2 regions of the Cyanobium sp. NIES-981 genome follow, and region 1 is predicted to be linked to the other one. Evidence: predicted binding sites of a transcription regulator. Region 1 holds the regulator's gene; the other holds the start of a gene.
The links. The regulator NtcA, encoded in region 1, controls nitrogen genes in cyanobacteria. The targets are predictions, from matches to a motif close to GTANCNNNNGNTAC.
Positions count from the first base shown of each region.

Region 2: a site for NtcA is predicted at 6,095-6,108, ahead of CBM981_RS05080 (aspartate carbamoyltransferase). Genes of this name have one in related genera too.

Region 1 covers NZ_LT578417.1:1,741,646-1,750,023, forward strand. Annotated here, with positions in the region: gene CBM981_RS09020 (DUF4175 domain-containing protein) at 10-249, opposite strand; gene CBM981_RS09025 (lytic transglycosylase domain-containing protein) at 280-2,271, shown strand; gene CBM981_RS09030 (hypothetical protein) at 2,303-2,851, opposite strand; gene CBM981_RS09035 (NIL domain-containing protein) at 2,848-3,261, opposite strand; gene CBM981_RS09040 (thioredoxin domain-containing protein) at 3,332-3,892, shown strand; gene thyX (FAD-dependent thymidylate synthase) at 3,913-4,638, shown strand; gene dcd (dCTP deaminase) at 4,664-5,257, opposite strand; gene CBM981_RS09055 (cob(I)yrinic acid a,c-diamide adenosyltransferase) at 5,269-5,940, opposite strand; gene ntcA (global nitrogen regulator NtcA) at 6,172-6,912, shown strand; gene CBM981_RS09065 (DUF3084 domain-containing protein) at 6,979-8,190, shown strand; gene CBM981_RS09070 (resolvase) at 8,187-8,378, shown strand, end outside.
Region 2 covers NZ_LT578417.1:997,129-1,005,506, forward strand. Annotated here, with positions in the region: gene carB (carbamoyl-phosphate synthase large subunit) at 1-1,324, opposite strand, end outside; gene CBM981_RS05045 (DUF3318 domain-containing protein) at 1,449-2,084, shown strand; gene rsfS (ribosome silencing factor) at 2,077-2,487, shown strand; gene CBM981_RS05055 (CGLD27 family protein) at 2,496-2,990, shown strand; gene CBM981_RS05060 (asparaginase) at 3,016-3,987, shown strand; tRNA gene CBM981_RS05065 (tRNA-Met) at 4,052-4,128, shown strand; gene CBM981_RS15590 (hypothetical protein) at 4,196-4,342, shown strand; gene CBM981_RS05070 (urea transporter) at 4,335-5,774, shown strand; gene CBM981_RS05075 (hypothetical protein) at 5,820-6,008, shown strand; gene CBM981_RS05080 (aspartate carbamoyltransferase) at 6,228-7,316, shown strand; gene asnB (asparagine synthase (glutamine-hydrolyzing)) at 7,384-8,378, shown strand, end outside.

The DNA of each region.
Region 1 (8,378 bases):
GGACCCGCCTCAGCGCCAGCGGCGCGGCCACCAGATCCAGGCCAGGAGCTCCAGCACGGCCCAGATCAGCAGGGCCCCCACCACCCAGCCGGGGAGCAGGCTCAGGGGCCAGAAGGGGCGCAGCAGCAGCACCGCCCCCGCCAACGCCCAGAGCCGCAGGGTCCGCAACCGCTGGCCCGCACCCGGCAGGCTGGAGAGCCAGGGTGGCAGGGGAGGCAACCGCACCAGACCGCCGCGAGCGAACCTCACCAGAATGCCGGTGCATCCGCCGCCCCGCTCTTGCGTTCCCTTGGCCCGCTGCTCGCTCTCACCTGCCTGGGCAGCGGTGGTGTGCTGCTGCTCGGGCGGCACCTGCTGCTGCAGCGGCCCGGGCTGACCCCCGCCACCCCAGTCGCCGCCCTGGAGCGGGAACGGCGCTTCTCGCCTGATCCGGTGCGCCGCCGGGACGCCGCCCTGTTGCTGGTGGCGAACGAAGACGCGGCCCGGCAGCGGAGCCCCGATCAGGCCTGGATCAGCCGGCTGCTGCGCAACCAGGCCTGGGGACAGGATCCCCTTGCCGCCGTGGTGCTGAAGCGCTCCGCCCAGGCGGCTTCGCGGCAGGGGGATGGGGTGGGCAGCGAGCGGCTCTGGAGCCAGTTGCTGCGCCGTTTCCCGAAGAGCCCGGCCACTGCCGATGCCCTCTATGCACTCGGGCGCAAGCAACCCGGCCTGCGGCAGCGCCTGCTGACGCAGTTCCCCGCGCACCCGGCGGCCCTGGCGGCGGCGGTGGAAGCCGGCCCCGCGGGCGCCGGCCACCTGGCCCGCTGGGGGGCCCGCTGGCCCGGCGCCAGGGAGGTGATCACCAAGGCCTGCGGGGCGCCCCCATCCGACCCGGTCCGGCGCGATGAGCTGGCCCAGGCCCTGGCACGGCTGGGGGATCCGGCCGGGGCCCGCACCTGCCTGGGGGACACCGCCGGCAGCCCCGCCACCCAGCTCGAACTGGCCCGCACCCTGATCCGGCAGAGCGACAGCCGCGAGCAGGCGGAGGCCCAGCTGCTGGAGCTGGCCCGCAGGCAACCAGACAGCCCTGAGGCTCTCGAAGCGGTGAGGCTGCTGGCCGACGGTACGTCCCCCTCCAGCCTGGAGCGGCTGAGCTCGCTGCCGCCGGCCCTGCAGGAGACCGCGCCGGTGCAGGCCCGTCGCGCCCTGGTGCTGGGGCAGACCTCCTCCACCCTGGCCGTTCTGCAACGCTGGCCCAAGGACCCCGCCAGCTGGGATCTGCAATGGCAGCAGGCCCGCGAACGCCTGCTCCGGGAGGACTGGCGCGGTGCTGCCGTGCTGCTGGGCACCAGCGCCCTCGACCCCGATGCCATGGCGGCCCCGCTGGATGCCCGCCGCCGCTTCTGGCTGGCGCTCAGTCAGTGGGAACTGGGCGAACGCCCACAGGCGAAGGCGGGCTGGGCCGATCTGCTGGCCCGCTATCCCGGGGGCTACTACGGCTGGAGGGCAGCGCAGCGCCTCGGCCGGGGCGACCTCGTGCTCGACCCGGCCACGGCACCGCCGCTGAGGGACGGGACCTGGCGGCCGCTGATGAGCGGGCTCGACGACCTGGACGGTCTCTGGCGGCTCGGCCAGAACCTGGAGGCCTGGGAACAGTGGCGGCACCTGCGGGGAGAGGACGCCATCACCAGCCCGCAGCACCTGGTGCTGGAAGGCCGGCTGCGGCGCGGCGTGGGCGACCAGTGGACCGGTCTGGGCCAGCTGGAGCAGGCCAGCCTGAGGGCACCGAGCAGCGACTGTGCGCTGCAGATGGAGCTGGCCCTCAGCCAGGCCGAGCCCGCCTTCGTGGATGTGCTGAACCAGGCCGGGCAGCAGGAGCGGGTGCCGGCCGCGCTGCTGGCGGCGGTGGCCAAGCAGGAGTCACGCTTCAGCCCAGCCGTCCGTTCCCCCGTGGGCGCGGTGGGCCTGCTGCAGCTGATGCCGGAGACCGCCGCCGAGCTGGCCGGCGGCCCGACCACGCCCGACAGCCTGGAGAACCCGGAGCTGAACGCCACCCTGGGGGGCCGCTACCTGCGGCAGCTGATGGACCGCTGGCAGGGCAACCCCTTCCTGGTGGCCGCCAGCTACAACGCAGGGCCCCAAGCGGCGGCCGGCTGGAGCAACCCCCGGCTGAAGACGCTGCCGGAGTGGTGGGTGGAAGCCATCCCCTACCCCGAGACACGCCTGTACGTGAAGAAGGTGCTGGGCAACCTCTGGACCTACCAGAACACCGATCTGCCCCTCTGCAGCTGAGCCCCTGCCCGGCGCTGGTCCCCCTGTCCGCCTAGACCGCCCCAGCCAGCCAGCGCCCCACCGCCGCCCCCAGCAGCACCACGGTGGCGAAGGCCAGGGCCAGGTTCTGGGCCGGCGGCACGATGCGCAGGCGGGCCAGATCCAGCCGGGCCAGCAGCACAGCCGAAGCCAGGATCAGCATGTTGCCCAGCACCTTGAGGTGCAGCAGATAGAGCCCGCCCACGGTCACCAGCAGCAGGGTGAGCACCAGCGTCACCACCCGGCTGGCGGCCATCAGCTCCGACAGCCTGCGCATCATCAGTTCGGGCATGGTGCACACCACCACCACCATCAGGGCGTGCAGACAGTCGATCGACCAGAACACGTGGTAGAGGATCTCAGCATCCATCGCTCCCGCACCGGAAGACGCGGCCTGCCCGCCCCCGATGGCGAAGGCGGAGCCGGAAAGCCCCCAGTGCAGTCCCTCGTAGACCGCGATCACGGCCAGCAGAAGCAGCATCGGAGCGCGGAAGGGGAGAACCAGAATCCGCAGCAACGACAGCAGCGCCGACATCACGGCTTCGGTCAGCGCGCTGATCACGACGGGTCCAGCACCAGGGCGATGGCCTCCAGCGGGCAGCTGGGGATGCACTGCTCACAGACCAGACAGCGCTGGGCGTCGAACTGCAGCTGCCAGTCCGGGGCGGCGAAGCGCAAGGCGCCACTCGGGCAGACGCTCGAGCAGATGCCGCAGTCGACACAGCGCTGGCGGTCCACGGCGATCTGCCCCGGGGCCCGGTTCAGGCCCAGTCCCTGGCTTTCCAGCCAGACCTCGGCGGCCTCCAGTTCGTCGATATCGCCGGAGAGCTCCACCACCATGGTGCCGCTCTGGTTCGGGGCGATCTGGGCCCGCAGGATCTTGGCGGCGATGTCGAAGTCCACCGCCAGGCGGTAGGTGATCGGCTGATGCACCGCCTCGCGGGGGAAATGGAGAGTGAGTCGCCGCTTCACGGGTCAACGGGCCTGACAGGGCTGGCAGAGTGCAGCGCAAGCGCAGCAGTCCTCTCCAAAGCTATCCACGATGAGCAACTCCCCTGATGCCCCACGTCCCGGCCGGCGTGAGCGTCTGGCCCTGGTGGTGATCGCCGCCCTGCTGGCCGCGGTGGTGCTCTGGCTGCGGGGTGGACTCCAGCCCCAGGCGCCCTTGGAGGCCCTGGCCCGGCGCTCCCCCGAGCTCCCGGTCGCCCTGGCCGACGGGCGCCCCACCCTGGTGGAGTTCTACGCCGACTGGTGCGAGGCCTGCCGCACCATGGCGCCGGCGATGGAGAACGTGGAATCCGGCTACCGCGGCCGCCTGGATGTGGTGCTGCTCAACGTGGACAACCCGCGCTGGCAGCCCGAGCTGGAGCGGTTCGCGGTGAACGGCATCCCCCAGCTCGAGCTGTTCGACCGCCGCGGTGACTCCGTCGGCCGCTCGATCGGCGCCCGCAGCCAGCCCGAGCTGCTCGCCCTGGCGGAGGCCCTGGTGAGCGATCAGCCCCTGCCGCCACTGCCCGGGGTGGGTGCGGTGAGTCCCCTGGCCGGAATCGAGTCCGGGGTCGAGGCGGCTGGCACCATGGCAGGACCACGCAGCCACGGCTGAGATCCTCACCACCCCTCGCCATGGATTCCCGCTTCCGCGTGGCGCTGATCGCCGCCACGCCCAACCCCCAGCAGTGCGTCTACGCCGGGATGCACCAGGACTACAGCGAAGACTTCGTGGCATTGGACCGGGCCGGTTGGCCCGACGAGCGCCAGGCCGGTGAGATCTGCGTCAAACGGCTGCTGGCCGGGGAACGGGGCCATTACGGCCCGCTCGAGCACGCCCAGATCGTGCTCAACGTGGGCTGGTTTCCCCACTCGGTGATGCAGCAGGCACGCACCCACCGGGTGGGTGTGAGTTTCGATGTGCAGTCGATGCGCTACACAGGCGAGCGCATCTGCCGGGCCGCCAACGGCGAGCTGGACCTGGAGGAGGTGTTCTATCTGCGGCCGGTCGGCAGCTATGCCGACCGCCAGGGCAAGAAGTACGTCTACGCGGAAGAGCAGCGCTCGCTTGACCTCGACCTCTGCCGCCGGGCCGCCGAGCGCTATCGCGACCTGCTGGCCGCCGGTTTCGCCGAGGAGCACGCCCGCGGCCTGCTGCCGTTCGACTACCGCCAGCACTTCGTGGTGAGTTTCACCCTGCGGGCCCTGCTGCATTTCCTGGACCTGCGGGCCAAGCTCGACGCCCAGCAGGAGATCCGGGAGCTCTGCGATCTGATCTGGCCCCACCTGCAGAGCTGGACGCCGGAGATCGCCGCCTGGTACGAGAAGAGCCGGCTGCACCGGGCCCGTCTGGCCCCCTGATCGCGCCGGGGGAAGCGTGTCTGGGCTACACCCGCGCCAGGGTCACGCGCTCCGGCTGATGCTGGTATTTGCCCGCACGATCGTGGTAAGTGGTGTCACAGGGATCGCCCTCGAAGAAGAGCAACTGACAGATGCCCTCGTTGGCGTAGATCCTGCAGTCGGCCCCGGAGGAATTGCTGAACTCCAGGGTGAGATGCCCCTCCCAGCTGGCCTCGGCCGGGGTGGTGTTCACGATGATGCCGAGGCGCGCGTAGGTGCTCTTGCCCAGGCAGATCACCGTGATGTTGGCGGGCACGCGCATGCGCTCCAGCGCCACTCCGAGGCCGTAGGAATGGGCCGGGAGGATGAAATAGGAGCCGTCCTCGTCGTCATGCAGGGGAGCGGGCTCCAGGTTGGCCGGATTGAACCGCTTGGGGTTCATCACCGTGCCGGGCACGTGCCGGAAGATCAGAAACTCCTGGGGCGAGAGACGCAGGTCGTAGCCATAGGAGGAACAGCCGTAGCTGAGCACAGGGCGGGCCGCCTGCTCAGGCTCCAGATGGCGCACCAGGCTGGCCTGAAACGGCTCCAGCATTCCGCTGGCCGCCTGCTGCTTGATCCAACGGTCGTTCTTGAGCATGGGGAGTGGAGCTAGAAGCCGCGGCGGAGCTGGGTCACCTGATCGGCCAGCGCCATCAGCTCAGGACCCATGCAAGGCCCGGTCAGGATGACATCCAGGTGCGGGGGGCGCTGCTCGAGGGTGGTGAGCACCTCCTCCATGGGCACATAGCCGAGCTCCACGGCCAGGCCGAGCTCATCGAGCACCATCAGATCCACGGCACCCTGGAGCAGCTGCTGACGGCTGTAGGCCCACACCGCCTGCACAGCCTCCAGCACGGAGGGATCATGATCCCGGGCCGGCTCGGCCAGGCAGGCGACCACGGCGGGGCGGAGCCACTGGAGCCGGCCGCACAGCCAGGGGCTGGCGGCCAGGCCCTGATCCACGCCGCCCTTGAGCAGCTGGCTCACCAGCACGCGGCTGCCCAGCCCCGCGCTGCGCAGGGCCTGGCTGAGCACGGAATTGGCGCTGCCCCGGAAGGGGGCGGTGTGCACCTGGAGCATGCCTTCGGGCTGCGCGGCCAGACGCACGGGCAGGGCGGCGGGCGGCAGGGGCCGGTGGGAGGGCAGGGGCGTGGTGTCGGTGGCGGCGGAAGCGAGCACCTCGAGCCGCGGGGAACGGCGGGAGGGGAGGGCCGCCACCCTGGCAGGCCCGGCCGGTTCGGCGCTGCCGGAGCCCGGGCTGGTCGTGAGACTGGCGGCCATGGCCCTGCAGCGACGCAGGACTGAATGTAGCGGCATCCCGCCGTAGCGCAGCGCACAGACACCACCCCTGGTGGGAACAGGTGTATCACCGGCACAGGCCGCTGCCCGGTCGCGGTTGGCCACGACAACAGCGGCGGTGCCGCCAGGTCCGCCGACCAACAAAGCGTGACGATTGCTACACGAAGGCCCCGGCCTGATCTTTAGGGTCCGGCCATCTGCCTTCCCCACCCCATGGTTGGCGCCTCGCGCGGCTTCAGCAGGACCGCCAACACCCCCAGCAGTGGGGCCCCCGGGGTGGTGAGCGGCATCGGATCGGCGGGCCAGAACACCCAGACGCTGCTGGAGGTGATCCGAAGCCTGGCCGGCAGCAGCATCGAGACGATCGAGCGCAGCAAGACCATCTTTTTTCCGGGCGATCCCGCCGAGCGGGTCTACCTGCTGCGTCGCGGCGCCGTGAGGCTCTCCCGCGTGTACGAGTCGGGGGAGGAGATCACGGTGGCCCTGCTGCGGGAGAACAGCCTCTTCGGTGTGCTCTCCCTGCTCACCGGCCAGCGCTCGGATCGCTTCTACCACGCCATCGCCTTTACCCGGGTGGAGCTCCTCAGCGCGCCGGCGAGCTCGGTGCGCAAGGCGATCGAGCAGGACGCCAGCGTGGGACTGCTGTTGCTCCAGGGCCTCTCCTCCAGGATCCTGCAGACCGAGACCATGATCGAAACCCTCACCCACCGGGACATGAGTTCCCGGCTGGTGAGCTTTCTGCTGGTGCTCTGCCGTGACTTCGGGGTTCCCGGCACCGAAGGCATCACCATCGATCTGCGGCTCTCCCACCAGGCCATCGCCGAGGCGATCGGCTCGACCCGGGTGACGATCACCCGGCTGCTGGGGGACCTGCGCAACGAGGGGCTTGTGCAGATCGATCGCAAGAAGATCACGGTGTTCGACCCGATCGCCCTGGCCAAGCGGTTCAGCTGAGCCAGTGACCGGGCCGGGCCGGCCATCGCCGCCAAGGCGGGATACTGACCCCGTTGGGGAGAGCCTGTGTCGGGCTGGCTGCTGATCCTGGCGCTGCTGGTGCTGGGTGGCGTTCTCGCCACCCTGGGGGATCGCCTGGGCAGCCGTGTCGGCAAGGCGCGCCTGAGCCTGTTCAACCTGCGGCCGCGGCGCACAGCGGTGCTGATCACCGTGCTCACCGGCAGCCTGATCAGTGCGGTGTCGCTCGGGCTGATGCTGCTGGTGAGTGAGCGGCTGCGCACCGGCCTGTTCGAACTCGAGCGGCTCGAGGAGCGCTTGAGCACCACCAGGACGCAGCTGGAGGCGAGCCGCCAGAGACTCACCTCCAGCCAGGCGGAGGTGGCCCGTGCGCAGCAGGGCCAGCGCCGGGTGCAGAAGGAGCTCGCCCAGGCCGAGCGCCAGGCCACCGCCCTGCGCCGCGAACTGGCTCCCCTCCAGGCCCAGCGCGCCCGGCTCGAGCAGGAACGCGACCGGCTGGCCCGGGTGGTGAGCGGCCGTGACGCCGAGATCAAGCGCACCGAAGCCGAGCTGAAGAGCGTGCGCGAGAAGATCGCCGCCGGAGCGAAGGAACTGGAGGAACTCGAGACCAACCTGATCGCCCTGCGCCGCGGCGATGTGGTGATCTCCACCGGGCAGCCCCTGGCCAGCGCCAAGGTGAAGCTGGAGCGTCCCGACCAGGCGAAGGAGGTGATCACCACGCTGCTCCAGCAGGCCAACATCAATGCATTCAGGCGGGTGCTGCCCGGCCAGCCGGTGGATCGTCAGATCCTGCTGGTGCCCAGCAACGACATCGCCCGGCTGGAAAGCCTGCTGGCCCGCCCGGGCAGCTGGGTGGTGAGCATCCTCTCGGCGGCCAACGTGCTGCGCGGTGAGCGGCAGGTGCTGGCCTTCCCGGACCTCCGCCCCAACCGCCAGGTTGTGGAGAAGGGCGAGGTGATGGCCCGCACCACGATCGAGGCCGACCTGCGCAGCCCGGAGCAGCTGGTGCGGCGGCTCAACCTGCTGCTGGCGGCGGCCTACGCCCAGGCCCAGCGGCAGGGCACCCTCGTGGATGGCCTGCAATTCGATGCCGCGAGTTTCAACCAGCTGGCCCGGACCCTGGCGGAACGGCCCGCCGCCACGGTGGTGCAGCTCGAGGCGGTGGCCCTGCGCGATGCCGACACCCCGGACCCGATCACCGTGGAGCTGCGGATCCTTGGCGGTTGGCAGAACCCTCCCGCGCGGCCGCCACGACCATGACCGGCCATCGCGGCAGTCCGGCGGGGGACCCAGAGCAGCCGCCGCTGTTGGCGGGCCTGGATCCAGGCCGCAGCAAGTGCGGCCTGGTGCTGGTTGACCGCGAGGCTGGCCAGGTGCTGCAGGCCGCGATCCTGCCTCCCCCCCAGGCGCTGGCCCTGCTGGCCGCGTGGCACGAGCAGCGGGGGTTG
Region 2 (8,378 bases), 740 kb from region 1:
TGGCGGTGCGCACGGCGAAGATCCGCTCCGGCGTGGGGGTGCGCAGGGCCGTGCAGAGGGCGCCGGCATCCGGGGTGGGGTCGGGGCGGTCACAGCCCCAGCCGGCATGGCCGGTTTCGAGCGAGCGCAGGGCCTTCTGGAAGGATTCCTCGAAGCTGCGGCCGATGGCCATCGCCTCCCCCACCGACTTCATCGAGGTGGTGAGCACCGCTGAGCTGCCCTGGAACTTCTCGAAGGCGAAGCGGGGAATCTTCGTCACCACGTAGTCGATCGTGGGCTCGAAGCAGGCGGGGGTGGCCCCGGTGATGTCGTTGATGATCTCGTCGAGGGTGTAGCCCACCGCCAGGCGGGCGGCCAGCTTGGCGATCGGGAAGCCGGTGGCCTTGCTGGCCAGGGCGGAGGAGCGCGAGACGCGCGGGTTCATCTCGATCACCACCACATCGCCGTTGGCGGGGTTGATGGCGAACTGGATGTTGCTGCCGCCGGTGTCCACCCCGATCTCGCGGATGATCGCGATCGACTGGTCCCGCAGCCGCTGGTATTCCCGGTCGGTGAGGGTCTGGGCCGGGGCGACGGTGATCGAGTCGCCGGTGTGCACTCCCATGGGGTCGAGGTTCTCGATCGAGCACACGATCACCACGTTGTCGGCGGTGTCGCGCATCACCTCCAGCTCGAACTCCTTCCAGCCCAGCAGCGACTGCTCGATCAGGATCTGGGAGACGGGGCTGGCCTCCAGGCCGCTCTTGCAGAAGGCGCGGAACTCCTCGGGGTTGTAGGCGATGCCGCCACCGCTGCCGCCGAGGGTGAAGGCCGGGCGGATGATGCGCGGGTAGCTGCCGATGGCCTCGCCCACCACCTCGGCCTCCTCGAGGTTGTTGGCAATGCCGGATGGGCACACCGCCACGCCGATCTTCTCCATCGCCTGTTTGAACAGCTGGCGGTCTTCCGCCTTGCGGATCGCCTCCAGGTCGGCACCGATCAGCTCCACGCCGAACTCCGCCAGCGTGCCGTTCTCCGCCAGGGCCACCGCCAGATTGAGGGCGGTCTGCCCCCCCATGGTGGGCAGCAGCGCGTCGGGCCTCTCGATCGCGATCACCCGGGCCACCACCTCCGGCGTGAGCGGCTCGATGTAGGTGCGATCCGCCATGTCGGGATCGGTCATGATCGAGGCCGGGTTGCTGTTCACCAGCACCACCTCGTAGCCCTCGGCCCGCAGGGCCTTGCAGGCCTGGGTGCCGGAGTAGTCGAACTCACAGGCCTGGCCGATCACGATGGGGCCCGAGCCCAGCAGCAAAATCCGTTTCAGGTCCGTGCGGCGGGGCATGGGCGTGGGCAGCGGCCAAACCGGTCCAGCGTCTCATGCCCCAGCGGCAGGGAACGTTCAGGGACAACGGGGCCTCACCGCCGGTGGTGGCTAGGGTGGTGGCCCCAATCCTCCAGACCCGTCGATGAGCGAACTCCAGCGCCTGAAGGGGCTGCTGCCTCCCGAAATGCAGAGCTGGGTGTTCGTGGAAGCCGCAGCTTCGGTGGAGCCCCCGCTGATCACCATCGAGGAGATCGGCCGCGACGAGATCGAAATCCAGCTCGACCTCGAGAAGTGGGACGCGCTGGCCCTGGACCACCGCAACCTGCTCTTCTGGCATGAGGTGGGCCGCATTCAGAACGATGCGGTGCCCCGCGACGGCTGGGAGATGGCCGCGCTGGCGATCGGCCTCGGCGGTGCCATCGGGGAGCTGTGGGTGCAGGACGGTCTGCTGCTGCTGATGGCGCTCGGCCTCTCGGGCTTCGCCGGCTACCGGCTCTACCTGAAGAACAACTCCGAGAAGCGCCTGCAGGACGCCATCAGCGCCGACGAACGGGCCATCGACCTGGCCTGCCGCTTCGGCTACACCCTGCCCAATGCCTACAAGAGCCTGGGGGGAGCGCTCAAGGAGCTCGCCGAGCAGACCCGCAAGAAGAAGAAGCGCTCCTTCTACGAAGACCGGCTCGAAGCCCTGCGCAAGAGCGCCGCCAAAGCCCGTGCGGAAATGGCCCAGCAGCAGGGATCCCGCCAGTCGGTCACCAGTGAGAACGTGTATGGCTGAGCCACTCCTGCAGCCCTCCGCCACACCCCGGGATCCCCAGACCGAGGCGCTGGCCATGCTGGTGGCCGAGGCCTGCGACGACCGCAAGGCCGTGGATATCCGCCTGATCCGGGTGGATGAAGTGTCGTCGCTGGCCGACTGGTTCGTGATCTGCAGCGGCCTCTCCGACGTGCAGGTGCGTGCCATCGCCCGCTCGGTGGAGGAGAAGCTCGAGGAGACGCTGGGACGGCTGCCCCTGCGCCGGGAAGGCCAGGCCGAGGGCCGCTGGGTGCTGCTCGACTACGGCGAGGTGATCGTGCACGTGCTCACCCCGGCCGAGCGCAGCTACTACGACCTCGAATCCTTCTGGGGTCACGGCGAACAGGTGCCCTACCTAGGCTCGGATCCCGCACCCGCCGTCTGACGTTCGCCATGGAGCTGCTGGGGCCCTGTCCGGTGCCTGTCGAGCAGCGTCCGCTGCGGCAGTACGAGGAACTGAGCCGCTCCTGGTTCTTCGCCTGGCCCGCCGCAAGCCTCCCCGGCCTGCTGCGTCCGCTGGCGGTGAGCTGGCTGTCCGTGCTGCCCATCACCGTGCTGGTGGCGAGCGGCAGCTGGGTGCTGCGTCACGACCCGGCCCGCATGGTGGCGGCGGGCGCGGTGGCGGCCATCGCCCTGCCCACCCTGCTGCTGGTGCGGCAGTGGCTGGGCTGGAGCACCATCCACCAGCGGCTGGTGAGCGAGCGGGTGGAGTACGAGGAATCCGGCTGGTACGACGGCCAGGTCTGGGAGAAGCCCCTGGCCTGGCGCCAGCAGGATCTGCTGGTGGCCCGCCACCAGGTGCGGCCCATCCTGGCGCGGCTGCAGCAGGCCATCGGCCTGGCCGCCACCCTGATGCTGCTGGGGGCGAGCCTCTGTCAGGCTCTGTGAGCACGGCCAGACCGACCGGCTCCCCATGACCCTGTCCTCCAGCTTCGGCGGTACCGGCCGCTCCAGCATTCCGCCCCTGGAGGTGCGGCTGCTGCGCAACAGCATCGTCGAGTCGCACCACCGGGTCCACGCCGTGGTCTGCGATGGGCGGGGACGGGTGCTGATGCGCGCCGGTGATCCCCAGCAGCTGAGCTTCGTGCGCTCAGCGCTCAAACCCTTCCAGGCTTCGGTGTTCGTGGCCAGCGGGGCGGCGGATCAGGTGAACTGCGGCGATCGCGGCCTGGCCATCGCCTGTGCCTCCCACGCCGGCACCTCCCGCCACGCCCGCGAGGCGTTCCGGCTGCTCTGGGGCGCCGAAGTGGAGGCCGAACAGCTGCAGAGCCCGGTGCCCGAGCTCGGCAGCAGCCCGCTGGAGCACAACTGCTCCGGCAAACACGCCGCCTTCCTGGCCACCTGCCGGCGGATGGGCTGGAGCCTGGAGAGCTACCTGCAGCTGGAGCACCCGCTGCAGCAGGAGGTGCTCAAGCGGGTGGCCGAACTGCTGGGCCTGCCGGCGGCGGAGCTGGTGGCGGCCCGCGATGACTGCGGGGCGCCCACCCTGCAGCTGCAGCTGGCCCAGATGGCCCTGCTCTACGCCCACCTCGGTGCCGGCGCCCAGCCGGATCTGGAGCGGCTCAGCCGCGCCATGCTCAGCCACCCTGATCTGGTGGCGGGCGAGGGGCGCTTCGACACCGAACTGATGCGGCGCGGCCACGGCCAGGTGCTCAGCAAGGGGGGAGCGGAGGGAATCCAGTGCCTGAGCCGGGTCGGCGAAGGGCTGGGGGTGGCCGTGAAGGTGGAGGACGGATCGGCCCGTGCCAAGCACGCCGTGGCCCTCCATCTGCTGGAGCAGCTCGACTGGCTCACCCCCATGACCCTCGAGGAGCTGCGCCAGCAGTTCATGGAGCCGGCCCCCCATCTGAAGCTGGAGGTGGTGGGGGAGCTGCGCTTCGACTGAGAAGCCTGGCCAGAGCGGGCCCACCTGTAGCGGCGGACACCGGCTGGTACAATTTCTTTTGTGCCGCGGGGTAGAGCAGCCTGGTAGCTCGTCGGGCTCATAACCCGAAGGTCGCGAGTTCAAATCTCGCCCCCGCCACCACTTGATTGCTCCCAACCAAGCTCCGGATTTCCGGGGCTTTTTTTGTGTTCAGCCTCCCATCCGCCTGATGCCTCTGGCCCCCACCGAGCTGCAGCAGGCCCTCCTCATCTTCGGGCTGGGCGGGCTGGTCACGCTGGCCACGGTGGTGATGATCCTGCGCGGCCACCGGCGCTGGCACCGGCGCGATCCCTTCGACGACCCCAGCCATGACTGATGCCGGCCCGCCGATGCTGCCCCAGGGCACGGCCTGGATGCTGCTGGTGGGCTTCTCCGTGCTCTGGATCGCCCTGGGGATCTGGTGGGGCAAGCGCGGCAAGGGCGATGCCGACGACTACCTGCTCGCCGGCCGCAACATCGGCCTGGCCCTGAGCACCGCCACCCTGATGGCCAGCTGGGTCACGGGCAACACCACCCTCGCCGCACCGGAGGTGGGCTACACCCTGGGGCTCTGGGGCATGTTCGGCTATGCCCTGGCGGGCCTGGGCCTGTTCCTGTTCGCGCCGCTGGCCGTGCGGATCAAGCGGCTGATGCCCACGGCCCGCACCAGCGGCGACTTCGTGCGCCTGCGCTACGGCAGGGTCTGCTGGGCCATCTTCCTGGTGATCACCATGGCCTACACCCTGGGCTTCCTGATCACCCAGGGCATGGGGGCGGGCCTGCTGCTCCAGTCGCTCTCGGGCTTCGACTACCGCCTCGGCATGGTGTGCGTGATCGGAGTGTCCACCATCTACACGCTGTTCGGCGGCATGCGCGCGGTGGTGGGCACCGACTTCATCCAGTCGATGCTGATCATGGGGCTGCTCGTGCTGGTGGCGGTGCTGGGCTTCAGCCGCTTCAGCAGCGACCAGGTGTATGCGGCCCTGGCGGCGGAGAACCCCTCCCGGCTCAACCTGCTGCTGCCCACCGGCCTGCTCTTCGCCTGGAACACCGGCCTGTTCAGCATGGGGGAGGTGTTCCACAACAACATCTGGTGGTCGCGGGTGTTCGCCAGCCGCTCCTCGGTGGTGTTCACCTCCTTCGTGCTGGGGGGGCTGGCCTGGGTCACGGTGCCGATCGTGACCGGCGCCATCGCCCTGACGGCCCTGGCCCAGAACCTGCCGATCCCCCAGGTGAACATGGTGTTCCCGATCGTCACCGCCCAGCTGCTCGGCAGCGGCGGCGCCGCGGTGGTGTTCGTGATCATCTTCGCCTCGCTCACCTCCACCCTCGACTCCCTGCTGGCCGCCAGTGCCGATCTCATCGCCGAGGACGTGGTGGCCCACTGGCTGCGGCCCGATGCCAGCGACCAGCAGATCCGTCAGGTGGCCCGCCAGGTGGTGGTGGGCCTGGGGCTGCTCACCATGGTGCTGTCGTGGCAGTACATCACTTCGATGTACCAGCTGCTGCTGTTCACCGGCGCGCTGGTGGCCTCCACCATCTGGCCGATCGCCATGGGGCTCTACTGGCGCCAGGCCAACCGTCAGGCGGCTTCGCTGGCCATGGTGCTGGGCTCGATCACCGGGCTGCTGGCCTACGGGCTGATCGCCCCCTACTGCGCCGCCCTGATCTCAGCCGCGGTGTCCGCCGTGGTGATGGGCCTCGGCAGTCACCTCTGGCCCGAGCGCTTCGAGTGGCGGCGGCTGGCCGGAACGCCCGAATCCACCTGAACCCGCTCCACCGCTCCAGTCCTGCCGCGACGCCCCGCCTCCGCCATGCCCCTGCCGGCCCTGACCCTCTCCCTCACCGCGGCTGCCGCAGCGGCGCCCGGCACCACCCAGTGGCTGCTGCCGCGGTCCCTGTTCAATCTGGTGGTGGTGGGGAGCATTGCCGGCCTCGTGCTCGCCACCCTGGTGATCCTCACGATCTGGGTGATCGAGTGGCGCGGCGGCAAGGTGTGGTGAAGCCTGTGGTGAGCCCCGGGGCGAGGCCTGCAGGGAGGTCAGGGATCGCTCGCCGACCGCAGGACACGGCGTGACACCGAGAAACGGTGCTTCTTGCTACCTCCAGCTGCAGGGATGTTGCAGAAAACACAAGATTTACGGACCACCTTGGTGAAGACGCCTAATGATGGAGAACTCCACACTTCATTCGCAACATCCCCAGCCCCGGGATCACGTCTGATGATGCACACGCCCCACTTCACCCGGCTCGGCCCAGACGTCTACGGGAACGCCCACCCCCAGGCCCTGCTGGAGCAGATCCGGGAGAACGGCAAGGCGCTGCAGGATCTGATGAATCAGCATGTGATCTCCACGCTGCAGTACAGCCCTGAATCACTTCTGCAGGTGTTCCGTCTGGCGGCGAAGTTCGAAAGCAACCCAGAGCGCTACATCCGCTTCAACAGCCCGCTGCAGCGGAAGATTCTGATCAACGCGTTCTACGAACCCAGCACCCGCACCCGCCTGTCCTTCGACAGTGCCTGGCACCGCCTCGGGGGTGACACGATCACCATCACCGACAGGAGCACCACCGGCATTGCCAAGGGCGAATCGCTGCGGGATGTGGCCGAAATGTTCAACAACTACGGCGATTGTGTGGTGCTGCGTGACACCAATGCCGAGGCGATCTACCAGATGAGCGAGTCGCTGAGAATTCCGATCATCAATGCGGGCAACGGCATCGATGAGCACCCAACCCAGGCCATGGCCGACCTCTACACCATCTTCAAGTGGCGGCCCGATCTGGTGGAGAAAGCTATCACCGAGCAAGCCCGGATCCGCATCGGTGTGGTGGGCATCCCCTGTCGGATGCGCACCGTGCGCTCGCTGCTGCGCATCCTCACCAAGTTTCCGCAGATGATCCGGGAGCTGGTGCTGTTCCACGAGCCGGGCATCGACCCCAGCGCGCCGGACACCTACTTCGACCCCGGCCAGCGGCAGGAGCTGGAGGCAGCCGGCATCAGCGTGATCACGAGCGACGACCTGATGGCGGCCATCCCGGAACTGGATGTGATCTACATCAATGCCATCGCCTGGGTGGGAGACAACTACGAGGTGCACGGCCGCAGCTTTCACCTCACGGCCGACCTTCCCTACAAGCCGGAGGCCATCATCCTCCACCCCCTCGCCCGCGGCGCCGAGCTGGGCACCTGCCTGGACCACAGCCCGCACAACTGGTACTTCTCCCAGGCCCGCGGCGCCGTGTTCATCCGCATGGCCCTGCTCACCTGCATGGTGGAGCGCACCGCCCAGGTGATGGACATCATCTGAGGGCGGCTCCAGGCCAGCCTCCAGGTGTTCTTCTCTTTCACTTCATTCACCAGCAGCTTCTCAACCTATGTGTGGCATCGGGGGAATCTTTCACCGCCAGGCCCAGCGGCCGATCGACGAGCAGCTGCTCGTCAACATGGCCGCCATCCAGGTGCACCGCGGCCCCGACGGCTTCGGGGTGCGCAGCCTGCCGGGCCAGGGGGTGGGCTTCTGCCACGCCAGGCTCTCGATCATCGATCTCGACGCCAACCGGGGCCGCCAGCCCTTCGTGTCCGAGGACGGCCAGCTGCTGATGGCCCACAACGGCGAGTTCTACGACTTCCAGGAGATCAGAGCCTCGCTCACCGCCCAGGGGGCCCGCTTCAGCAGCAAGAGCGACTCGGAGATTCTGCTGCGCCTTTACCAGCGCCAGGGCCTGGAGGCGAGTCTGCCGTTGCTGCGGGGCGAGTTCGCCTTCGCCCTGTTCGACCAGAGCCTCGATACCCTCGTGCTGGTGCGCGACCGCTTCGGCGTCAAACCCCAGTACTGGACCCTCACCGATGAGGGCCTGGTGTTCGGCTCCGAGCTCAAGGTGCTCTTCGCCCACCCTGGCGTGCAGCGGCGCTTCAGCTCCGAAGGGCTCTTCCATCAGCTGATGCAGACGATGGTGCCCGGCACCACCGCCTTCGAGGGGGTGCACCAGCTCAAGCCCGGCCACGTGCTCACGGTGCAGCGCCGGAACGGCGAGTTCGTGATCGACGACCAGCCCTACTGGGATGTGGACTTCCCCCGATCCGGCGAGCGCGATCCCGGCCGCAGCGAGGCCGAGCACATCGCCGCGGTGCGCCAGGCCCTGCTCGAGGCGGTGGAGGTGCGCATGGTGGCCGACGTGCCGGTGGGCTGCTACCTCTCCGGCGGCATCGATTCCTGCTCGATCCTGGGGCTGGCGGCGGCCGTGAGTCAGAACCCGGTGAAGGCGTTCACGATCGGCTTCGACGACAGCCGCTACGACGAGACACCGATCGCCACCGCCATGGCCGAGGCCACCGGCGCCGACCAGCTGGTGATGCGCCTCTCCGGCAA